Regions from separate parts of the Klebsiella sp. NPDC088457 genome, predicted to be linked through region 1. Evidence: predicted binding sites of a transcription regulator. Region 1 holds the regulator's gene; each other region holds the start of a gene.
The links. Region 1 encodes PurR, which represses purine synthesis genes. Its sites were predicted from a motif close to CANGCAAACGTTTGCNTG; they were not measured.

Region 1 (8,158 bases):
AGTTGCCCAGCGAGAAGCCGACGCCAATCAGCACCAGCATCGCGGTGACGAACAGCGGCGACGCATGCGTAATGGTATGCAGCACCGGCGAAATATAGGTATAGAGGGTAAACATGGCCCCGGCCCCCAGCACCGTGGTCAGCAGCGCGGAAAGCACCTGCGGACGCATCAGCACGGTGAGCTCCTGTTTAACATTCGGCCGCTCGCCGGCGCTGCCTTTTGGCAGAGAGAACCACAGGCTGGCCATCGCCACCAGACCGAGGCCCGCGGTAGCGAGAAACGACATCCGCCAGCCGATGGTTTCACCCAGCCAGGTTGCCGCCGGAACGCCGCCAATATTGGCGATGGTCAACCCCATAAACATCGTCGCCACCGCGCTGGCCTGCTTGTGTTTTGGCACTACGCTCGCCGCAACCACCGACCCCAGGCCAAAGAAAGCGCCGTGATTAAGGCTGGTGATAATGCGCGAGATCAGCAAGGTCGTGTAATCCGGCGCCATTGAGGAGAGGACGTTGCCGAGAGTAAAGATCGCCATCAGGAAAATCAGCGCATTTCTGCGCGCGCGATGGGAGAGCAGTAAGGTCATCAGCGGCGCGCCGACCATCACGCCAATCGCATACGCGCTGATCAGCATTCCCGCAGCCGGAATAGAGACGTCGACACCTTTGGCAATGACCGGCAGCAGCCCCATCGGGGAAAACTCCGTCGTACCAATACCAAACGCGCCGATCGCCAGCGCTAACAGGGGAAAGTTGATTTTCATTCAATGACTCCAGCAGACCGTCCTCAGCGACGGCATCTCATCAGAAGTCAAAAGCATGACATCAATCACAGAAAAACAAAAGTAAACGGAATGGCAAAAGATTTTTGCAAAATTGATAATAATGGCGGGACGTTGGGGGAAAGAGCGCTCTCCCCCGGCAAAATCAGTGCAGTACCGCCGTCAGCCCGGCGGCAACAATGAGACCCAGAACAATAATCGTTGTGGTCAGCGAAAACTTCAAATCTGTATCCATCAATTTTTCCCCCTGTTATCCCCACATGAAAAGTGAGCTTGCTCATTTTTGCACAATATAGCGTAAAAATCTTCTGAGATTTAGGGTGATGCACATTTTTGCTCTTCCCCTTTGCCGCAAGATCGGACAAAATCCCACGCTAATTTGAAAGCGTATCGGCCATTGACCCCTTCCTGTCGTTCTGTGTCGTTTTCCCGACGTGATGCAATGTTGAACATTGTACTCAGGGTGTGTATAGGCAAACGTTTACGTACCGATAATCAGACGATCAGGTCAAGGTCTGGAGTGAGAAGTAATGGCAACAATTAAAGATGTAGCGAAGCGCGCAAACGTTTCCACTACAACAGTTTCACATGTGATTAACAAAACCCGCTTCGTTGCTGAAGAAACCCGCAACGCGGTCTGGGCGGCGATCAAAGAGCTGCACTACTCCCCCAGTGCGGTTGCGCGCAGTCTGAAGGTTAATCACACCAAATCTATCGGCCTGCTGGCCACCAGCAGCGAAGCGGCCTATTTCGCTGAGATTATCGAAGCCGTAGAGAAAAGCTGCTTCCAGAAAGGCTATACCCTGATTCTGGGCAATGCGTGGAACGATCTTGAAAAGCAGCAGGCCTACCTGTCGATGATGGCGCAAAAGCGCGTCGACGGCCTGCTGGTGATGTGCTCGGAATACCCGGAATCGGTATTGAGCATGCTGGAAGAGTACCGCCACATTCCGATGGTGGTGATGGACTGGGGTGAAGCGAAGGCCGACTTTACCGATTCGGTCATCGATAACGCCTTCGAGGGCGGCTATATGGCTGGCCGCTACCTGGTCGAACGCGGCCACCGTGAAATTGGCGTGATCCCCGGCCCGCTGGAGCGTAATACCGGTGCCGGACGGCTGGCCGGCTTTATGCAAGCCATGAAAGAAGCGCAGATTTCCGTTCCGGAAAGCTGGATTGTTCAGGGAGATTTCGAACCGGAATCCGGCTACCGGGCGATGCAGCAGATCCTCAGCCAGCAGCACCGTCCGACGGCGGTATTCTGCGGCGGCGACATCATGGCGATGGGCGCCATCTGCGCGGCGGACGAAATGGGCCTGCGCGTGCCGCAGGATATTTCGCTGATCGGGTATGATAACGTGCGCAACGCCCGCTATTTCAGCCCGGCATTGACCACCATTCATCAGCCGAAAGATTCTCTCGGCGAAGCCGCCTTCAACATGCTGATGGATCGTATCGTCAACAAGCGCGAAGAGTCGCAGTCGATCGAGGTTCACCCGCGTCTGGTGGAACGCCGCTCGGTCGTTGACGGCCCGTTCGTCGACTACCGCCGCTAACCTTCCCCACGGCGCCGGTTACTCCGGCGCCCGCAGCCACTCGCGGTTCAACGTTTCACTGTCGCCCAGATAATCCAGCAGCCACGCGAGCGCCGGCGAAGTATCGCTTTGCTGCCAGGTCAGGCAGCACGCCGCGTCCGGGAACGGATTTTCCAGCGCCAGCGCGGTCCATTCGCCGCGGTCGATCCACGGACGGGCAAAGTGCGTCGGCACCATCCCGACGCAGAGTCCCGCCGACAGGCAGGTCGCCGACGATTCCCAGTCGGGTACCACCACCCTTTTCTGATTGTCCAGTAGCCAGGTTGTGCGTTTCGGCAACGAGCGGGAGGTATCTTCCCTCACCAGCGACGGCCAGTTGCGCAACATATCATCGCTCAACGGGCCCGTCATCTGCGCCAGCGGATGATGGCTCGCCACCACGCAGTGCCAGCTTAGCATCCCCATATCGCGAAAGGCGTAGCGCCCGCCCACCGGAATCGAGCGGGTCGCACCAATCGCCAGTTCCACGCGTCCGTCGGCCAGCGCGTCCCAGACGCCGTTAAACACCTCCTGAAAAACAATCAGTTCGACATCGGGAAAGTGGCGATAAAAATCGACGATCATCTGCCGCATACGCGCCGGTTTAACAATGTCATCGACGGCGATCGACAGCTGCCCGCGCCAGCCGTTGGCAATCTGCTGACACTGCTGGCGGGTGATCTGCATTTTTTTGATAACAGAACGCCCTTCCTGTAAAAACCAGATCCCGGCCGGGGTGAGTTCAACATCGCGATGGCGACGTTCGAAAAGGGGAACCTTCAGCCACTCTTCGAGCTGGCGTACGGTGTAGCTGACTGCTGAAGGTACGCGATGCAGCTCCTGCGCCGCTGCGCTAAAGCTACCGTTGCGGGCAACAGCATCAACGACTTCGAGTGAGTATTCGGACCACATATTCTGCCTGCAAAATTTTTGAATGCATGTAGCAAATATTAGCGTTTCACAAGCCATTATGCACTCCCTACACTCTGCGGCATCAGACCGCATCTATAAGAGAATGTTATGCAACAACCTGGGAAAGGATTTTTAGTGTGGCTGGCGGGACTCAGCGTGCTGGGTTTCCTCGCCACCGATATGTACCTGCCGGCTTTTTCAGCTATTCAACAAGATCTGAATACCTCAGCGGCATCGGTGAGCGCCAGCTTGAGCTTATTCCTCGCCGGCTTCGCCCACGGCCAGCTGTTCTGGGGGCCGGTTTCCGACCGCTACGGCCGCAAACCGGTTCTGCTGTCCGGGCTGGCGATTTTCGCTATCAGCTGCCTCGGGATGCTGTGGGTGCGTGACGCCACGCTGATGCTGGTCCTGCGCTTTATTCAGGCCATCGGCGTCTGCGCGGCGGCGGTGACCTGGCAGGCGATGGTGACCGACTATTACCCTGCCCAGCGCACTAACCGCATTTTTGCCACCATTATGCCGCTGGTGGGCTTATCTCCGGCGCTGGCGCCGCTGCTCGGCAGCTGGTTACTCACGCACCTCGAATGGCAGGCGATTTTCGCCACCCTGTTCGCTATCGCGGTGCTGCTGATGCTGCCGGCCCTGCGGCTTAAACCGGCGAACAGGCAGCCCGGCGCCACTGCGCAAAAGCTGCCCTTCCTTGCCCTGCTGCGCTCCCGCGAGTACAGCGGTAATGTACTGATTTACGCCGCCTGCTCCGCCAGCTTTTTCGCCTGGCTGACCGGCTCACCGTTTATTCTGCACGAGATGGGCTATGGCCCCACCGCCATTGGCCTGAGCTATGTCCCGCAGACCATCGCCTTTTTAGTTGGCGGCTATGGCTGTCGCGCGGCGCTACAAAAATGGCAGGGAAATCAGCTGCTCCCGTGGCTGCTGGTGATTTTCGCCGTCAGCGTCGCGGCCACCTGGCTGGTTGGCCGACTGGCGGATGTATCAATTGTTGCGTTGATGGTGCCCTTCTGCGTCATGGCGATTGTTAACGGCGGTATTTACCCGATCGTCGTCGCCCAAGCGCTGAAGCCGTTCCCGCAGGCCACCGGCCGCGCCGCGGCGCTGCAGAACACCCTGCAGCTCGGCCTGTGCTTCCTGACCAGTTTGCTGGTTTCCGCGCTGATCGCCACTCCGCTGCTGACCACCACCAGCGTGATGCTGGTCTCGATTGCGCTGGCCGGGATTGGATACCTCATGCAGCGTCATACCGCCTGCCTGACGACGGAGTCGTCGCATGCATAGAATTATTTCACTGATGTTATCGTACAGTAATTAGCCTGCTAATATATTTTTATTGAAAGCCCGATATTAGCGGCCTATACTGGATCCGGCATCACATAAATAGAAAGTTTATTGCACTTAACGGGGGCAGGATGCATCCCGTTTCACCATGGAAGGCCTTTCGGCAAGGGTTATCACCCTTCCTCTGTTCTACGTCGGATAGCAGCTTCACGGATATTCCGTGAGATTTCTCACAAAGCCAAAAAAGCGTCTACGCTGTTTTAAGGTTCTGATCACTTGGGCGTGATGGAGAAGCTATGAGTTCATCGTGTATAGAAGAAGTAAGCGTACCAAACGACGACTGGTACCGAATTGCAGCCGAGTTGCTCGGTCGCGCGGGCATTGAAATTAATGGGCCCGCCCCCTCCGATCTCCGGATTAAAAACCCGCTCTTTTTTAAACGTGTTTTACAGGAAGGGTCTCTGGGGTTAGGTGAAAGTTATATGGACGGCTGGTGGGATTGCGAACGGCTGGATATATTCTTCCATAAAGTGCTTCGCGCCGGACTGGAAAGTCAGCTTCCTCACCATCTGAAAGACACGCTGCGTATCGCGAGCGCACGCCTGTTCAATCTACAAAGTAAAAAACGTGCGTGGATCGTCGGCAAAGAGCACTACGATCTTGGCAACGATCTTTTCAGCCGCATGCTCGACCCCTATATGCAATATTCCTGTGCTTACTGGAAAGATGCGCAAACGCTGGAACAAGCTCAGCAGGCAAAACTCGATCTTATTTGCCGCAAGCTGGAGCTGGAGCCAGGCATGCGGGTGCTGGATATTGGCTGCGGCTGGGGCGGCCTGGCTTATTACATGGCCAAAAATTACCAGGTTAGCGTGGTCGGCGTCACCATTTCTGCAGAACAGCAAAAAATGGCGCAACAGCGCTGCGAAGGGCTAGACGTCACTATTTTGCTGCAGGACTATCGCGACTTAGATGATAGTTTTGACCGTATTGTTTCCGTCGGGATGTTTGAACACGTCGGCCCTAAAAACTATGACACCTACTTTTCGGTGGTCGACCGCAACCTGAGCGCCGATGGCCGTTTCTTACTGCACACCATTGGTTCGAAAAAAACGGACCACAACGTCGATCCATGGATTAATAAATATATCTTCCCTAACGGCTGCTTACCGTCGGTGCGCCAGATTGCGCAGGCCAGCGAATCGCATTTCGTGATGGAGGACTGGCACAACATCGGGGCCGATTACGACACGACGCTGATGGCCTGGTATGAGCGTTTTCTGGCCAGCTGGCCGGAAATCGCCGATAACTACTCGGAACGTTTTAAACGCATGTTCAGTTACTACCTGAATGCCTGCGCAGGCGCTTTTCGTGCGCGGGATATTCAGCTCTGGCAGGTGGTCTTTTCCCGCGGCGCCGAAAATGGACTCCGCGTCGCTCGGTAAAAAAATCCCCCGGTAATACGGGGGATTTTTCTTTTATGCTGCTATGCTGCCGTTAATTCTGCGTTACTCTTCGCTGATTTTTTGCGCCGCTTCTTTCGCCGCCAGCACCCGCTCGACGGTATCCACCACCGCCTGAGTCTGCGGGTCGATCTCGATATTCACCCGGTCGCCGAGTTTTTTCGCCCCCAGCGTCGTGCGCTGGAGCGTTTCCGGGATCAGATGTACGCAGAAACGCGTCGGAGTGACTTCACCTACCGTCAGGCTAATTCCGTCGACGCCAATAAAGCCTTTATACAGAATATATTTCATCAGGGTCGGATCCTGGACCTTAAACCAGATCTGCCGGTTATTTTCCGAGGTCAGGATCTTGACGACTTCCGCGGTGGTCATAATATGCCCGGACATCAGGTGCCCACCGATTTCATCGCTGAACTTGGCCGCGCGCTCCACGTTGACCACGTCGCCTTCCTGCACCGCACCGAGGTTAGTAATACGCAGCGTCTCTTTCATCAGATCAAAACTGATGCGCGGTCCGTCAATTTCGGTAACCGTCAGACAACAGCCATTGTGCGCCACCGATGCCCCGGTTTCGAGGCCTGCGAGCATATGCTCCGGCAGCTCCACCACATGGGTGCGAAAATTGGGTTTTTCATCAATGGACACCACTTTAGCGGTCCCCTGCACAATGCCAGTAAACATGCTTTGCTCCTGTAGACTTTCGTGACGGTATCATTACCGTTATACCTGCCTGGAACAATAACAGCTGGTAAAAAAGGTTGCCAGCGCGCATCGTGCCCCTACCATTTTTTCACTGGCTTAATGGCGTATCCTCGCTACAATAGTCTGGCAAATCCCTCTGCTCTTTCTTCTTGCTGCCATCTAAGGCGGCTTTTTTAGTCGCAAAATAACAACAATATAAAAGGTGTTCACGTGCAGAAGTATTTTATTGAAGCGCGTCAGTTATTAGCCCTGGCAATTCCGGTGATCCTTGCTCAGGTCGCCCAAACATCAATGGGCTTTGTCGATACCGTAATGGCGGGAGGCTATAGCGCCACCGACATGGCGGCCGTGGCCATTGGCACCTCTATCTGGCTGCCCGCCATTCTCTTTGGCCACGGCCTGCTGCTGGCCCTGACCCCGGTTATCGCCCAGCTGAACGGCTCCGGGCGCCGCGATCGTATTGCCCATCAGGTGCGTCAGGGGTTCTGGCTGGCGGGGTTCGTCTCCCTGCTGGTGATGGTGGTGCTGTGGAATGCCGGCTATATCATCAGTTCGATGCATAATATCGACCTGGCGCTGGCGGAAAAAGCCGTGGGCTATCTGCGGGCGCTGCTGTGGGGCGCGCCGGGCTATCTTTTCTTCCAGGTCGCGCGTAACCAGTGCGAAGGTCTGGCGAAAACCAAGCCGGGGATGGTCATGGGTTTTATCGGCCTGGTTGTGAATATTCCGGTGAACTATATCTTTATCTATGGTCACTTTGGCATGCCGGAACTGGGCGGCATTGGCTGCGGCGTGGCGACGGCGTCCGTATACTGGGTAATGTTTATCAGCATGATCGCTTGGGTGCGCCGCGCCCGTTCGATGCGCGATATTCGCAGCAGCGAGGGGTTCAGCAAACCGGATTTTAGCGTCCTGAAACGCCTGGTTCAGCTCGGACTGCCGATTGCGCTGGCGCTGTTTTTCGAAGTGACCCTGTTTGCCGTTGTCGCGCTGCTGGTTTCTCCGCTGGGTATTGTCGATGTTGCCGGCCACCAGATCGCCCTTAACTTCAGTTCGCTGATGTTCGTTTTACCACTGTCGCTGGCGGCGGCGGTCACCATCCGCGTCGGTTTCCGCCTCGGCCAGGGCTCCACCCTGGATGCGCAGGTTTCGGCCAGAACCGGAGTGGGCGTCGGCGTCTGTATGGCGGTGATCACGGCGATTTTCACCATCCTGATGCGTGAACAGATTGCCCTGCTGTATAACGACAACCCGGAAGTCGTGCTGCTGGCTTCCCAGCTGATGCTGCTGGCGGCGGTGTATCAGATTTCCGACTCCGTGCAGGTTATTGGTAGCGGGATCCTGCGTGGTTATAAAGATACGCGTTCGATCTTCTTTATCACCTTCACCGCTTACTGGGTACTGGGGCTGCCCAGCGGCTACCTGCTGGCTTT
Region 2 (8,158 bases), on a different contig from region 1:
ATTTTCACTCATCGCGGCTTATCGCCCAAATCGGTGAAAAGGCGGAGCGCTACGCGATCCGCATCGAGCAGATAAAAATTGAGGTCACCGAACGTGGGTTTATTGATGTGCAGAAAACCACGCCGGTTATCCAGGCCTTTCGCGAGGCGGGCTATGAGATCGCCATTGATGATTTTGGCACCGGCTATTCCAATCTCCATAATCTCCACTCGCTGAACGTGGACATTCTTAAGATCGATAAATCTTTTATCGATACCCTCACCACCAATAGCTCCAGCCGGATGATCGTCGAGCATATTATTGATATGGCTTGCAGTCTGCGTCTGAAGATCGTTGCCGAAGGGGTCGAAACGCCAGACCAGGTCAACTGGCTACGGCAGCGCGGCGTTCAGTATTGTCAGGGCTGGCACTTTGCCAGGGCGATGCCGCTGCCGGAGTTCAGACGCTGGCTGGTGAACTCCCCGATGGCGCTCCGCCCAGGTACGCAAATCGGTCAGGCGGAAATCTGATGGCGATAGTCGCTGGGGGTGCGGTCGAACTCCCGGCGGAAGACCCGTGAGAACGTCTGCTGCGACACATAGCCAAGATCCATCGCAATATCAAAGATCGGACGCTGGGTGGTTCTAAGCGCCTCCGCCGCCAGCAATAACCGGCGCTGACGAATGTAATCGCCGAGCGTTTGATGCATAACGGCGCGGAACATCCGCTGAAGATACCATTTTGAGTATCCCGATTTTCTGGCGACTACATCAATGTTAAGTGGTTGATCGATATGTTCATCAATCCATTCAATAAGCGTTTGGATAATATCCTGATGGGACATAAAGCGGCCTCTCTCAATTCTCGATTCGTCGTTTTGTCTGCGGGCGAGTATAATTCCTCAAGTTAACTTGAGGTAAAGCGCTTTTATGGAAAAGAAATCACCCCGCATCAAAACGCTGCTGACCCCAGGGGAAGTGGCAAAACGCACCGGCGTTGCCGTTTCCGCCCTGCACTTTTATGAAAGCAAAGGGCTGATTCACAGCCAGCGTAATACCGGCAATCAGCGACGCTATCGGCGCGACGTGCTGCGCGCCGTGGCGATCATCAAGATTGCCCAGCGTATCGGTATTCCGCTGGCGACCATCGGCGATGCGTTTGGCGTGTTGCCGGAAGGGCATAACCTCAGTGCGAAAGAGTGGAAGCAGCTCTCATCGCAGTGGCGGGAAGAGCTGGACCGGCGCATTCATACCTTAACCGCGCTGCGCGATCAGCTTGATGGTTGCATTGGCTGTGGCTGTCTGTCGCGGCGCGACTGCCCGTTGCGTAACCCGGGAGATAAGCTGGGCGAAGAGGGGACCGGCGCGCGCCTGCTGGAAGATGACTGATAAAACTAAAGCGCCACAACAGGGCGCTTTAGTTGTTTTCCGGTCTTTGTCTTTTTACTCTATCCTGATGGTTCCCAGGAGGGTTTCCCCCGACATCGGCTCCCCTCGGTATTGCGCAAGATGTTGCTGGAGGTTCCGGATTGCGCCGACACTGTAATTGTGGCACAGCCCGGTGATTTCACCCGTTTATTTCAGCGAAATTTTTCCGTCAATCGCCGTCAGTTCCTATAGTTAATTCGAACGAATAACGGGAGAGGCCTCATGCTGACGGTACATCATCTCAATCAATCGCGATCGCAGCGCGTGCTATGGGCGCTCGAAGAACTCCAGCTGCCTTATCAAATAGTCAGCTACCAGCGGGAAAAAAACATGCTGGCGCCCCCGGCGTTAAAGAAGATCCACCCGCTGGGTAAATCGCCGGTAGTGGAAGATAACGGCTACGTGCTGGCGGAGTCGGGCGCCATTCTGGAATATCTGCAGGAAACCTACGACAACGCACAGCAGTTCAGGCCGCAGGCGATGGCGGATAAGCTGCAATATCGCTTCTGGCTGCATTATGCCGAGGGGTCGCTGATGCCGCTGCTGCTGCTGAAACTGGTGTTTGCCAGCCTCGGTAAACCGCCGATTCCGCTCGGCATGCGCACATTAGGCAACGCGTTGGGCAAGGGCGTGCAGAAGGCCTGGCTGAACCGGCAAATTGCCACTCACGCCCGCTATATCGAGGATCATCTTTCTCGCCAGCCGTGGTTTGCCGGCGCGCAGCTCAGCATGGCTGATATCCAGCTGAGCTTCCCGGTGATGGCGCTACTGGCGCGCGGCGGTATTGAGGATTTACCGCATATCCGGCAATGGCGAGAGCGGGTCGAGCAGCGCCCGGCCTGGCAGCGAGCGATCCAGCGCGGCGGTCCGTTCACCCTGCCGGGCTGAGACAGTGGTTTTTGTGATGACCGGCGACCATGGCGCGCAACATAATACAAAAATGTTAGCGGATTGCGCATGGACGATAACGTTTGCGCACCCGCTGGTTATTTCATGAACGCCATAAGCAAAATTTAGCGAATGACCACAAACTTCAGTTGAAAAGGCCTATCTAAAGGCTGGATAATCGTTTGCCTTTTTATTTTGCCCGCTATTTACCTCTTTTCAGAGGGGTGGGTAAATTCATTCTGACCACCGTAGCGTATGCGCGGAGTTAAACGTTTGCTATTTGCAGCCCCCCTGGCGCTGTGAGGTAGCACAAGGAGATCGCGTTTAACTGGCAGTGGATGGTCCACCACGCATACCGACGGACGATTAAAATTTTCAGGGGAAGTTTTCTATGTCTACGCCTTCAGCGCGTACCGGCGGTTCACTAGACGCCTGGTTTAAAATTTCAGCTCGCGGCAGCTCCGTGCGTCAGGAGATTGTTGCCGGCTTAACCACCTTCCTGGCGATGGTGTACTCGGTGATTGTGGTACCGGGGATGCTGGGTAAAGCCGGGTTCCCTCCGGCGGCGGTATTTGTTTCCACCTGCCTGGTTGCCGGCGTCGGCTCCCTCGTCATGGGGCTGTGGGCGAATCTGCCGCTGGCCATTGGCTGCGCGATCTCGCTGACCGCCTTTACCGCTTTCAGCCTGGTGCTGGGGCAGCATATCAGCATTCCGGTAGCGCTGGGCGCCGTATTCCTGATGGGCGTGCTGTTCACCATTATCTCCGCCACCGGCATCCGCAGCTGGATCCTACGCAATTTGCCGCAGGGCGTTGCGCACGGCACCGGTATTGGTATCGGTCTGTTTCTGCTGCTGATCGCCGCCAACGGCGTGGGCCTGGTGATTAAAAACCCGCTGGACGGTCTGCCGGTTACGCTCGGTCATTTCGATAGCTTTCCGGTGATTATGTCGCTGGTGGGGCTGGCGGTGATTATCGGCCTCGAAAAAATGAAAGTGCCGGGCGGGATCCTGCTGACCATTATTGGCGTTTCGATCGTCGGCCTGATTTTTGACCCGAACGTACACTTTTCCGGTATTTTCGCGATGCCCTCGCTGAGCGATGACCAGGGCAACTCGCTGATTGGCAGCCTCGATATCATCGGCGCGCTGAATCCGGTGGTGCTGCCCAGCGTGCTGGCGCTGGTGATGACGGCGGTATTTGATGCCACCGGCACCATTCGCGCGGTCGCCGGGCAGGCGAACCTGCTGGATAAAGACGGGCAGATTATCAACGGCGGGAAAGCGCTGACCACCGACTCCCTGAGCAGCGTCTTCTCCGGCGTGGTCGGGGCGGCTCCGGCGGCGGTGTATATCGAATCGGCGGCAGGCACCGCGGCGGGCGGCAAAACCGGTCTGACCGCCGTCACCGTTGGCGTGCTGTTCCTGCTGATTCTGTTCCTCTCTCCGCTCTCTTACCTGGTGCCTGCCTATGCAACGGCGCCGGCGCTGATGTACGTCGGCCTGCTGATGTTGAGCAACGTGGCGAAAATCGACTTCAACGATTTCGTTGATGCGATGGCGGGGCTGATTACCGCGGTGTTCATCGTACTGACCTGTAACATCGTCACCGGCATCATGATCGGTTTTGCCACCCTGGTGATTGGCCGTCTGGTATCCGGGGAGTGGCGTAAGCTGAACCTGGGGACCGTCATCATTGCGGCGGCGCTGGTGATCTTCTACGCCGGCGGCTGGGCGATTTAAGCTTTTCCTGCGGCTAACGGGCGGCTCAGGCCGCCCGTTTTATTTTTTAAGCCACATCCTGTTTCCTTTTGCGTTAATCTGAGTAGCGTATTATCCAGAGACATGACGCCTCAGGTGCAAAATAAGAAAACGCTGCAAACAGGGAACACATGGAAATATTCTTTACCATACTCATCATGACCCTCGTGGTCTCTCTCTCCGGGGTGGTGACGCGTGTCCTGCCCTTTCAGGTTCCACTACCACTGATGCAAATCGCCATTGGCGCGCTGTTAGCCTGGCCGACCTTTGGTTTGCACGTTGAGTTCGACCCCGAACTCTTCCTGGTCCTGTTTATCCCGCCGCTGCTCTTTGCCGACGGCTGGAAGACGCCGACCCGTGAGTTTATTGAGCACGGGCGAGAGATTCTCGGACTGGCGCTGGCTCTGGTGCTGGTGACGGTGGTCGGGATTGGCTTCCTGATTTACTGGATCGTCCCGGGGATTCCGCTGATTCCGGCTTTCGCGCTGGCGGCGGTACTGTCGCCGACCGATGCCGTGGCGCTGTCGGGCATCGTCGGAGAAGGGCGCATCCCGAAAAAAATTATGGGGATTCTGCAGGGCGAGGCGTTGATGAACGACGCCTCCGGCCTGGTCTCGCTGAAGTTTGCCGTCGCCGTGGCGATGGGCACGATGGTCTTTACCGTCGGCGGCGCGACGGTGGAATTTCTCAAGGTAGCGATTGGCGGTATCCTGGCCGGGTTTGTGGTCAGCTGGCTGTATGGCCGCTCGATGCGCTTCCTCAGCCGCTGGGGCGGCGATGAGCCCGCGACGCAAATCGTCCTGCTGTTCCTGCTGCCGTTTGCGTCCTACCTGATTGCCGAACATATCGGCGTCTCCGGGATCCTGGCGGCGGTGGCCGCCGGGATGACCATCACCCGCTCCGGGGTGATGCGTACCGCGCCGCTGGCTATGCGCCTGCGTGCGAACAGCACCTGGGCGATGCTGGAGTTCGTCTTTAACGGCATGGTCTTCCTGCTGTTGGGCCTGCAGCTGCCGGATATCCTGTCGACCTCGCTGGTGGCGGCGGAAGCGGACCCGAATGTCGAAACCTGGATGCTGTTTACCGACATTATCCTGATCTACGCCGCGCTGATGCTGGTGCGTTTTGGCTGGCTGTGGACGATGCGTAAATTGAGCCAGCGCTTTCTGAAAAGAAAACCGATGGAGTTTGGCTCGTGGACGACCCGTGAGCTGCTGATCTCTTCGGTCGCCGGGGTGCGCGGAGCGATTACCCTCGCCGGTGTGCTGTCGATACCGCTGCTGCTGCCGGACGGCAACGTCTTCCCGGCCCGCTATGAGCTGATCTTCCTCGCCGCCGGGGTGATTCTGTTCTCGCTGTTTGTCGGCGTGATTGCGCTGCCGATTCTGCTGCGCCATATCGAGTCGGGCGATCGCGATCAGCAGCGTAAAGAGGAGCGTCTGGCGCGTGCGGCAACGGCGGACGTCGCGATTGTCGCGATTCAGAAGATGGAAGAGCGCCTGGCGGCGGACACCAAAGAGAACATTGATAATCAGCTGCTGACCGAAGTCAGTTCGCGGGTGATCGGTAATCTGCGTCGCCGCGTCGATGGGCGTAACGATGTGGAAACCTCAATGCTCGAGGAGCAGCTTGAACGCCGCTTCCGTCTGGCGGCGCTGCGCTCGGAGCGTGGCGAGCTGTATCACCTGCGCGCTACCCGGCAGATCAGCAATGAAACGCTGCAGAAGCTGCTGCACGATCTTGACCTGCTGGAAGCGCTGTTAATTGAAGATCAGTAAGCGCTCCCCGTCTCCCCGCTCGCGTTGTGCGTCCGGGGAGACGGCGCGTTGCGGTCACCCGGGTTAGCCTCGCGCGGCCCGGGAAACCGGCTTAATTAACGCTCAGGGCGCCAGCCAGAACGCTTTACTGCACTCCAGCCATGCCTGCGCGCTGTGCGACAGATAGACCCCCTCCCGCCAAATCATACCCAGCTCCCAGTGCAGTTCGCTCTGCAACGGTATCCAGCAAAAATTCTGGGGGTCGAGGCGTTCACAGATCGGCTGCGGCAGGATGGCTACGCCGATCCCGGCCTGCACCATGGCCGCGAGAAAATCCCACTGGCCGCTGCGTACCGCAATGCGGGGCTTCACGTCATGGCAGGTAAACAGCGCCATCAGCTGGCGGCTGAGGGCGAAATCTTCGTTATAAATCACCAGCGGGTGGGCCGCGAGGGCCTCCGGGGAGAGTGACCGCACGTGCTGCCACTGCTCGGTTCTGGGGGTCAGCACGCACAGCGGGTGGTTGAACAGCGGCAGAGTCGCCAGGCCGCTTTCCTCATCAACCGGCAGCGCCGTCATGGCGAGATCCAGCTCGCCGTTGCTGACCGCCTGCTGTACCGTCAGGCCGCCAAACTCAGAAATTTTGAGCTCCACGCCCGGGTAGCGTTGGCGAAACAGGCTGATAGGCTCAGCCATCAGCATCCCGACCATCGGCGGGATCCCCAGTTTCAGGATGCCCTTATGCAGATGGTTAATATCGCTGAGCTCCGATTTCAGTTGATGAAATTCGCCAAGAATCGCCTGCCCGCGCTCGAATACCACCCGGCCGGTATCGGTCAGCAGGAGCTTGCGGCCATCGCGAATCAGCAGAGTACAGTTCAGCTCATCCTCGAGGTTTTTGAGCATTTTGCTGATGGTGGGCTGAGTGACAAAAAGTTTTTCCGCCGCGCGAGTGAAACTCTGCTGACGGACCACCTCAACAAAATAGCGCAGCGTTCGGATATCCATAATTATTCCCTGAGACTATACCTGTGATGATTTTAATTCATTTCTGTCCGCTCAGGCGGCTCTCTATACTGCTCCTCTCGCCTCTTTTTCAGGAATTCAGCTCATGGCCTTCGCGCCAGCTCGCGTCACCCCCTTCGTGGTACAACGTCTCCAGGTACCGGTTCAGGTACTGATCTACGCCGGACTGTTCGTCTGTGCCGAATATTTAGTGAACTGGCTGCATCTGCCGCTACCGGCGAACGTGGTCGGGATGTTGATGCTGCTGGCGCTCATCGTTTGTCGGATCATCCCGCTGAACTGGGTGCGGGCTGGCGCGCGCTGGCTGCTGGCGGAAATGCTGCTGTTTTTCGTCCCGGCGGTGGTGGCGGTGGTGAACTATACCCAGCTGCTGATGGTGGACGGCTGGCGCATTTTTCTGGTGATTGCGCTGAGCACCCTGATGGTGCTGGGGGCAACGGCGTGGGTGGTGGATAAAGTGTACCGCTATGAAATCAGCAGGATGAAGCATGAGTGATTTTCAACTGAGCGTCCTGTGTTTGATTGCGACGCTGGCGCTCTATTTTGCCAATAAGCGCCTGTATCGCCGTTTCCACAAGCTCCCGCTGATGCCGCTGGTCTTTACCCCGATATTGCTGGTGTTGATTCTGGTCTTTGGCCACATCTCCTATCAGAGCTATATGGGAGAGGCCCACTGGCTGCTATGGCTGCTGGGCCCCGCGACCATTGCTTTTGCCGTCCCGGTGTATGACAACCTGACTATTATTAAGCGCCACTGGATGTCGCTGACCGCCGGGGTGCTCACCGCATCGCTGGTGGCGGTGTGCAGCTCGGTCTGGCTGGCGCGCCTGTTTACCCTTTCTGATGAGATTCAGCGTAGCCTGGCGGTGCGTTCGGTTACCACCCCGTTTGCGCTGGCGGCGGCCAAACCGCTTGGCGGCCAGCCCGATCTGGTGGCGTTGTTTGTGGTGGTCACCGGAGTATTTGGGATGGCGGTGGGCGATGTGCTGTTTTTACGCCTGTCGATTCGTGAAGGAATGGCGAAAGGGGCCGGGTTCGGCGCGGCTTCGCACGGCGCCGGGACCGCGCGCTCTTATGAGCTGGGACAACAGGAAGGGGTGGTTGCCAGCCTGGTAATGATGTTCTCCGGCGTGGTGATGGTGCTGGCGGCGCCGCTGGTGCGCCTGCTGATGTTTTGATCTTCCCCGGCCGGACGGCCGGGGAAGATCGGGTTAATGCGCCTGACCGCGTTCGATACCGATCCCGGTTTGTGAACGGATGAACTGGGCGCGGAACAGTTCGCGCTCGCGCATCCCTTCCGCTGAGTTATCGGTGGCTGAGAA
Region 3 (8,158 bases), on a different contig from region 1:
AGCAACGTCAATATTGGGTATTACTTTTGATGACAAGCGGGGCGGGGGTTTTGCGGCGGCGGTATGAGCGGGGGATTGGCGCGGCATAACAATCTGCCTGTGGAACGCATACTCCCGATGCTATCGGAAGGATTTACCAGGCTGTTTTATTGCTGGAGACAGTGACAAATTTGCAGAGATTGGCGGAAGATCACAGGAGTTGAACCTGCCCGGGACCGCTGGCGGCCCCAACTGGATTTGAAGTCCAGCCACCTCACCGGAGATGACGATCTTCCGCGCCTCGATTGCTACATGGAGGCGGGGCGCATTATAGCTACTTTCAGGCATTTACCACATACCTGAATGCACTTTTTTACTGTTAAAACTGGACTTTACAGAACACTCTTACACAAAACCTCGCAAAATCCGTGGGTTACACTTTTCGTTATTCTTTTGGGTTATCGTACCTATTAAATAAGAGACGTAATGTGATAACCAGAGACCGTGATTTATCGCTGCTGAGCGGTAACTGTCCGGCGCTGTTAGCGATGTTACCTCTGCGCAGCCGCGAATGCCGTTATCGGCAAATTTAGTGGTAATATCATGTTGTATATCGTTTTTTTAATTTCCTCTCCTCAGCGTCGCGGCCCTCTGTCCGCAGGCCGTACTCCGATATTCGCCGCCGTTCGCTTCCGGCGATCTTCCGCCAGCGGGATTATGTCCCGCTGTTGTTAAGAAATGGTTGGCAGTCATGTTAATTTATCCCCTACACGTCAGATTAAGGAAAAGGAGAGGGGACGTATGCGTAAGAGACCTGCTACTGGTAAAGGAGGGAGTGAATGTCACTGATTACCATTGTGCTGGTATTTATGATGGCGATTGTGGTTACCGTGTTTTTATTCCATCTTTTGCCGGTAAAGATCCCGTTGCCACTGATTCAGATTGCTGCCGGTGCGGCTTTAGCCGCCGGCGGTTTCCAGGTCGATTTTGACCCCCATATTTTTTTGCTGCTGTTTATTCCGCCCCTGCTGTTTCTGGACGGCTGGCGAATCCCAAAAGACGCCTTTTTCAGCGATATGAAGCCGATCCTGTCCCTGGCCGTCGGGCTGGTGCTGGTGACGATTCTTGGCATCGGCTGGTTTATCCACTGGCTGATCCCGGCGGTGACGGTCGCGGCCGGTTTTGCGCTCGCGGCAATCCTCTCGCCGACGGATCCGGTTGCGGTCTCGGCGATGACGGCCAGTTCCCCGCTACCGTCCAGGATGGGGCATGTCCTGGAAGGGGAATCGTTGTTAAACGATGCGTCCGGCCTGGTGGCCTTCAATTTTGCCGTAGCCGCCGTTATGACCGGAAGCTTCTCCCCGGGCGATGCGGTGCTGAAGTTTTTCCTGATGGCCTTCGGGGGGATCCTCAGCGGTCTGGTCGTCGTCTGGGTGACCGGCAAGTGCAATAATTTTCTCGTCAGGCGGACCCGTGAAGAACCGGCAATACAGATACTGATTAGTCTGCTGATCCCGTTTGCGGCCTATCTGCTGGCCGAAAGCGTCCATGTGTCGGGGATCCTGGCCGCTGTCGCCGCAGGGATTGCCATGCACTATGAGCAGCTGTCCGGTCCCCGTCTCCCGGCGACGCGGATGAAGAGCAGCGCGGTCTGGAATATGCTGCAGACCACCCTCAACGGGATGATATTCCTGATGCTGGGCGAGCAGCTTCCCCGCATGCTTCAGACCCTGCCGGACGTGGCCCGTCAGGCAGGGGTCACCTCACCGTGGTATTTGCTGTTGTATGCCGTCGTTATCACCCTGGCCCTCGGCGGCATGCGCTTCTGTTGGGTATGGCTTTCCATGACGCTGACGGTATTCCGTCAGAAACGCAGTGGAAAGGTGACCCTCATACGCCCTCGCTTCAGCGTCATGGCGGTGATGGCCCTGGCCGGAGTGAAAGGATCGGTGACGCTGGCGGGTATTCTGACCCTGCCCGTCGTGCTGGCGGATGGCTCACCTTTCCCGGGACGGGAATTGTTGATCTTCCTGTCGATGGCGGTGATTTTACTCTCTCTCATCGTGGCGGCTATCGGGCTCCCGTATATGACCCGGTTTCTCGCCGACGATTTACCGCATGATTCAGGGAGTAGCAACATCGGCGCGGCGCTTACCGAAGCGGCGATTAACCGCCTGAATGAATTGCTGAGCCAGCCGGTAGACGACCCGCAGGAGGAAGCCATTCGCGCAGATGCGGGCAACGTGCTTCTGGAGACATATCAGCGCCGGCTTCACTATAACGACAGCGATGACGGCAGCGATGTCGGGAAAGAGTTGACTCAGCGAGCGCGTCTGGAGAGAGAGATGCAGCGGGAGGCGATCGTCGCGCAGCGCAATGAGTTATTCAGACTTCGCCGTGCCAGGAACATCAGCGATACCACGTTCCAGCAGGCGCTCAGGGCGATTGACCTGAAAGAAGAGAGCCTGCATTAAAGTCGCAATATCGCCCGGCTCCTCTCCCGGCGGATACCGGGAGAGGAGCCGGGGACTCAAGGTACGATCGGCGCAGGTACCGGCTGCGTCGGCGCACTGCTCACCTGGCCGTTGCGCATGACTTGCGCAACCTGTTGCTTCTCCATATTCACCGCGCTGAGTTGGCCGTTCACCGTAGGCTTCAGCGGGGCGTCAGCCAGCAGACTACCGCTGGCGGTCAGCTGAAAATTGCCATCGCCGGCAACCGGTAGCGCGGGCCAGCCCCACCCCTGCAGGATATTCAGCGGAACGCCGCGGCCGTTGAGGCTCAGGGTGACCTGGCGCTGAGGAAGCTGCGATACCACCGCGCTGGCCTGCAGAATACCGCGTTCGGTAAAGGCGCTGAGCTCGCTGATATTCACCGTTGCGGCGTTCGCGCTGAGCTTCAGCGACGGGCGGCGGACGTCGATGCGGTTAAAGGTCGCGGCGGCGGCATTCAGCGTCGCGCTGCCGTTCCATATGCCCCAGCGGCGATCTTTCACCAGCTGTAGTTCCCCGCCGTAACCGTCAAGGGCGGTGATCTGCCACGGGAAGGTGGGATCGATGTCGATCACCAGGTTGCGGCTGGCGCCAAATTTTTTCAGCGTCAGGCTTTGTAACCACGCCGGCAGCGGCTCCATCCACAGCTGCTTCCAGTTTGCGGGGAGGGTGTATTCCAGCCCGGCAAAGGCGGTGTCATCCAGCACCAGGGCGTTACCGGCGCGCAGCCAGTTGCCGGAGGTGCGCACCATTCCGCCTTCCCAGCGCGAGGTGAACTGACGCAGCGCGATACCCTGCGGCGAGAATTCGGCATTGGCGATCGGGTCAAACAGATGCAGCGAGCCGTTAATGAACTCACTGGCGTTCATCGATAGGGTGCCGTCCTCGCTCTGCCAGCCGCCCTGGCTCAGGGTCAAGTTACGCAGGTTAAGGTCGAGGTCGGTAACCGCCCAGTCCGGCCCCTGCAGGCGGGCATCGGTGATATCGAGACGGCCAATTTGCAGCGCAGGGACGGTGGTGAGCGGGGTGAAAAACGCCGTCAGCGATTTGTCGCTCTGCAGGCGAATTTCATTGAGCTGCAGGTTATCCACCCGCCAGCTGCCGTCGGCGCTGCGTTTGGCGTTGCCGGTCAGGGTGCCGCGGGCGATATCGGCGCCGAGGGTGGATAGCGTCACTTCGCCATTATCGATACTTCCCTGAATCAGCACGTTGCTGGCGTCAACGCCGTTGAGGGTAAGCGAACCCGCGCTCATCTGAATCTGCGTTTTTTTACCCAGCACATCGCCCGCTTCCGGCGCCCACGGGCTGACGCCGCCGGTCACCCGCTGCGCGCTCAGCTCCCAGCCGCTTTCCGGGCTGTTAAACGCCATATTGCGCAACTGCAGGCGGTCGGCAGCAAAGGGTAAAGAGGAGGAAGAGGGGGAAAGATTTAATGTCCCGTCGCTGAGCACAATCTCGTCGGCATGCAGCGGGTCGCTGAACTGGCGGGTACTGAAGCCGATATCCACCGCTTTCGCCACCAGCGTCGGCGGTTTGCCGTCGCGACCGAAGGTGACATTTTGCAGCTGCAGGTGAAGAGGGGAAGAGAAGTTGTGCTCCATCGCATCGAAGGAAACCTGCCAGCCGGTGCCGTCGCTCAACCAGGCGCTGGCCTGACGTGACCCCCAGTGGGTCTGGAGCAGGAAATAGAGGGCAATCACCACCACCACCAGGGCGATCGCTAGCCACAGAATCAGCTTTCCAATAAATTTCATGATCTTCCATCCTGAGAAGTGCACATAGGGCTGTTATGCACGATTTATGCGCAATCCTCAAGACAGGAGTTGTTTATTTGAATGACAGAGTGATGGGAGATACGTTTTATTCAGCCATACCCGGAGGGCGGTGTGAAGGCCGCATCCGGGATATTCTGCCGTTATCCCGGCAGGCCATGCGCCACCGGGGCTACGGGTTTAATTCTTCTCTGGCGGGAACACTAAATTCAGCACAATCGCGGTGATCCCCCCGGCGGCGATGCCAGAGGAGAGCAGGTTCTTCAGCCAGTCAGGGGCGAACTGCAGAATCAGCGGCTGCTGGGAAACGCCGAGACCCACCGCCAGCGACAGGGCGATAATCAGAATCGCGCGGCGGTTGAGCGGTTCGCGGGAGACGATACGCACCCCGGAAGCGGCGATGGTGCCGAACATGACCAGCGTCGCGCCGCCGAGTACCGGCTCCGGAATGTGCTGGACAAAGCCGCTCACCGCCGGGAACAGCCCGAGGACGATCAGCATCAGCGCCACCACAAAACCGACGTAGCGGCTGGCGACGCCGGTCAGCTGAATCACGCCGTTATTCTGGCCGAAACAGGAGTTCGGGAAGGTGTTGAAGACGGCGGAGACAAAGGAGTTCAGGCCGTTGGCCAGCACGCCGCCTTTCAGGCGCTTCATGTACAGCGGGCCGGAAACCGGCTGCTCGGAAACGTCAGAGGTGGCGGTGATATCGCCAATGGTTTCCAGGGAGGTGATCATAAACACCAGCATCAGCGGCAGCAGCAGGCTCCAGTCGATGCCCAGGCCGTAGTAGAGCGGGGTCGGTACCGTAATCAGGCTATCGTTGGCAGGCGCGCTATTTGCCGGCAGCATATCAAGCAGCCATGCCGCCAGATAACCCGCCGCCATGGCGATAACCAGCGACGCGATGCGCAGGTAGGGGTTGCGCTGGCGGTTGAGGATAATGATCAGCGCCAGGACGATACCCGCCAGCAGCAGATTTTTCGGCGCGCCGAAGGTATGGTCGGCCATCGCCGCATAGCCGCCGCCGATGGAGGTCAGCCCGACCTGAATCAGCGACAGGCCGATAATCATCACCACCACGCCGGAGACCAGCGGGGTAATCACCCGCCGCGCCAGGTGCAGAACGCGCGAGATGACCATTTCCGTACAGCTGGCCAGCATCAGGGTGCCGAACAGCGCGGCCATCATCGTCGGCACGTCGGCGCCGCCGGTTTTGAGCGCGGTACCGCCCATAATCAGCGGGGCGACGAAGTTAAAGCTGGTGCCCTGGATCGAGAGCAAGCCGGAACCGACCGGTCCCCAGGCTTTAATCTGAATAATGGATGCCACGCCGGAAGCGAACAGCGACATGCTGATGATGTGCTGCGTATCCTGGGCCGGGAGGCCCAGCGCCTGACAGATTAATAACGCCGGGGTGATGACCGCGACAAACATCGCCAGCAGATGCTGGAAGGCGGCGAACAGGGTTTGCGGCAGCGGCGGGCGGTCTTCGAGGCGGTAGATTAATTCGCTGGTTGTTTTATGCGCAACCGGTTGCGCAGCTTCTGACTCGGCGGTGTTAACGGACATCACAAACGATCCCAAGGTGGCAAAGCGGGAATTTTATCGGACTGTAGTGCAAAAGCAAACGTTTGCCAGCGTTTGCTGAGAAATATTTATCCGGCCAATTAACGTGGATGATGGGGCGGTGTTCCCTCTCTCCCGTTACCGTGAAAAAAGAGCCCGGGGAGGCTCACGCCTTCCCCGGGCTATCAGGAGAAATCGCGGGCCCCGGCAGGCACACGCAGCCAGGGCCGTTCAGAGCGCGCTACTCTTCGTGTTCTTCCCACGCGAGGGCGCGTTTCACCGCCTTTTTCCAGCCGTTGTAACGGTAGTTACGCTCGGTCGTTTCGATCCCCGGACGGAACTCACGCTCAATGACCGCTTTCTCCTGCAGCTCATCGAGGTTCTGCCAGAAACCGACCGCCAGGCCCGCCAGGTAAGCGGCGCCCAATGCCGTCACTTCGCGCACTTCAGGACGCTCCACGCGGGTGCCGAGAATATCGGACTGGAACTGCATCAGGAAGTTATTGGCGACCGCGCCGCCGTCAACGCGCAGGGCGTGCAGGCGAATGCCTGAGTCAGCCTGCATGGCTTCCAGCACGTCGCGGGTCTGATAGGCGATGGATTCCAGCGTTGCGCGGATAATGTGGTTGGCATTCACCCCGCGGGTCAGGCCAAAGATGGCGCCGCGAGCATACGGGTCCCAGTACGGCGCGCCGAGGCCGGTAAACGCCGGAACCACATACACGCCGTTGGTGTCCTTCACTTTGGTCGCGAAATATTCGGAATCGAACGCGTCGTTGATCAGCTTCATTTCATCGCGCAGCCATTGAATAGACGCCCCCGCCATGAATACCGCGCCTTCCAGCGCATAGTTCACTTCACCGTGCGGGCCGCAGGCGATAGTGGTCAGCAGGCCATGGGTGGAGGCGACCGCTTTTTCGCCGGTATTCATCAGCATAAAGCACCCGGTACCGTAGGTGTTTTTGGCCATCCCTTCTTTGACGCACAGCTGGCCAAACAGCGCCGCCTGCTGGTCGCCGGCGATACCGGCGATAGGAATACGCGTACCGCCTTTACCACCGATGTTGGTCTGGCCGTATACCTCGGAGGATTTACGCACTTCCGGCAGCATGGCGCGCGGAATATCCAGCGCGTCCAGCATCTTGTCATCCCAGTCCAGTTCGTGGATGTTGAACAGCATGGTACGCGAGGCGTTGGTGTAGTCGGTCACGTGTACGCGACCCTGGGTCATTTTCCACACCAGCCAGGTATCCACGGTCCCGAACAGCAGCTCGCCGCGTTTTGCACGCTCGCGTGAACCTTCCACGTGGTCGAGGATCCATTTTACTTTGGTGCCGGAGAAGTACGGGTCAACCACCAGGCCGGTGGCCTTGCGAATGTACTCTTCCATTCCGTCACGTTTGAGCTGCTCGCAGATTTCAGCGGTACGACGGCACTGCCAGACGATGGCGTTGTAAATCGGTTTGCCGGTTTCACGCTCCCAGACAATGGCGGTTTCACGCTGGTTGGTGATGCCGATAGCGGCGATCTCGTCAGAGCTGATATCGGCTTTCGCCAGCACTTCTACCAGCGTAGAGCTTTGAGAGGCCCAAATCTCCATCGGATCGTGCTCAACCCAGCCGGGCTTAGGATAAATTTGTTCAAATTCACGCTGAGAGACGCTGACGATATTGGCATCGTGATCCATCACAACGGCCCGGGAGCTGGTGGTGCCCTGGTCGAGCGCAACGATATATTTTTTGTCGGTCATAGTATGAGTCCCGTAGTCAGATTACAGCGAAGCGTTGTGTTGCGTCGTCGAGGAGGGGGTTTCTGATTCTTCCTCGACGCAGGTGTCGCAGGGCAGATGGCGGCCAATCAGTTTGCGATAGCAGAACGCGCCCAGCGCGGCGCCAACCACCGGTGCGCACAGCGGCACCAGGAAATAAGGGATATCTTTGCCACCGGTGAAGGCGACCTCACCCCAGCCTGCCAGCCAGGCGAAAGTTTTTGGGCCAAGATCGCGCGCCGGGTTCATCGCAAAACCGGTCAGCGGCCCCATGGACGCGCCGATAACGGCGATTAGCAGGCCAATCAGCAGCGGCGCCAGCGGGCCGCGCGGGATACCGTTGCCGTCGTCGGTCAGCGCCAGAATCACGCCCATCAGGATAGCGGTTATCACCATTTCTACCGCGAAAGCCTGCACAAAATTGATATGCGGATTCGGGTAAGTGGAGAAGATGCCGGCCAGTTCAAGACTTTCGACGCTACCGCGCACCATATTGTGGCTGTGTTCGAAATCGAAGAAAAGATTGTAGTAAAGCCCGTAAACTAAGGCCGCTGCGCAAAAAGCGCCGGCGAATTGAG

Region 2: the regulator PurR is predicted to act here: its motif matches at 2,557-2,574, upstream of ACI2JR_RS07865 (NCS2 family permease).
Region 3: the regulator PurR is predicted to act here: its motif matches at 5,867-5,884, upstream of ACI2JR_RS12965 (nucleobase:cation symporter-2 family protein).

Annotation. Positions count from the first base shown of each region.
Region 1 is NZ_JBJDNH010000003.1:6,939-15,096, forward strand. It holds gene ACI2JR_RS03125 (MFS transporter) at 1-763, opposite strand, end outside; gene ACI2JR_RS03130 (cytochrome bd-I oxidase subunit CydH) at 927-1,016, opposite strand; gene purR (HTH-type transcriptional repressor PurR) at 1,312-2,337, shown strand; gene punR (DNA-binding transcriptional activator PunR) at 2,356-3,267, opposite strand; gene punC (purine nucleoside transporter PunC) at 3,376-4,560, shown strand; gene cfa (cyclopropane fatty acyl phospholipid synthase) at 4,857-6,005, shown strand; gene ACI2JR_RS03155 (riboflavin synthase subunit alpha) at 6,069-6,704, opposite strand; gene mdtK (MdtK family multidrug efflux MATE transporter) at 6,936-8,158, shown strand, end outside.
Region 2 is NZ_JBJDNH010000009.1:77,252-85,409, forward strand. It holds gene ACI2JR_RS07845 (EAL domain-containing protein) at 1-509, shown strand, start outside; gene soxS (superoxide response transcriptional regulator SoxS) at 494-823, opposite strand; gene soxR (redox-sensitive transcriptional activator SoxR) at 909-1,367, shown strand; gene ACI2JR_RS07860 (glutathione S-transferase family protein) at 1,629-2,294, shown strand; gene ACI2JR_RS07865 (NCS2 family permease) at 2,686-4,035, shown strand; gene ACI2JR_RS07870 (Na+/H+ antiporter) at 4,185-5,831, shown strand; gene ACI2JR_RS07875 (LysR family transcriptional regulator) at 5,934-6,818, opposite strand; gene ACI2JR_RS07880 (CidA/LrgA family protein) at 6,922-7,332, shown strand; gene ACI2JR_RS07885 (LrgB family protein) at 7,325-8,014, shown strand; gene actP (cation/acetate symporter ActP) at 8,048-8,158, opposite strand, start outside.
Region 3 is NZ_JBJDNH010000017.1:87,538-95,695, forward strand. It holds gene ACI2JR_RS12945 (hypothetical protein) at 1-30, shown strand, start outside; tRNA gene ACI2JR_RS12950 (tRNA-Sec) at 181-275, opposite strand; gene ACI2JR_RS12955 (Na+/H+ antiporter) at 819-2,453, shown strand; gene ACI2JR_RS12960 (AsmA family protein) at 2,510-4,225, opposite strand; gene ACI2JR_RS12965 (nucleobase:cation symporter-2 family protein) at 4,424-5,815, opposite strand; gene glpK (glycerol kinase GlpK) at 6,054-7,562, opposite strand; gene ACI2JR_RS12975 (MIP/aquaporin family protein) at 7,584-8,158, opposite strand, start outside.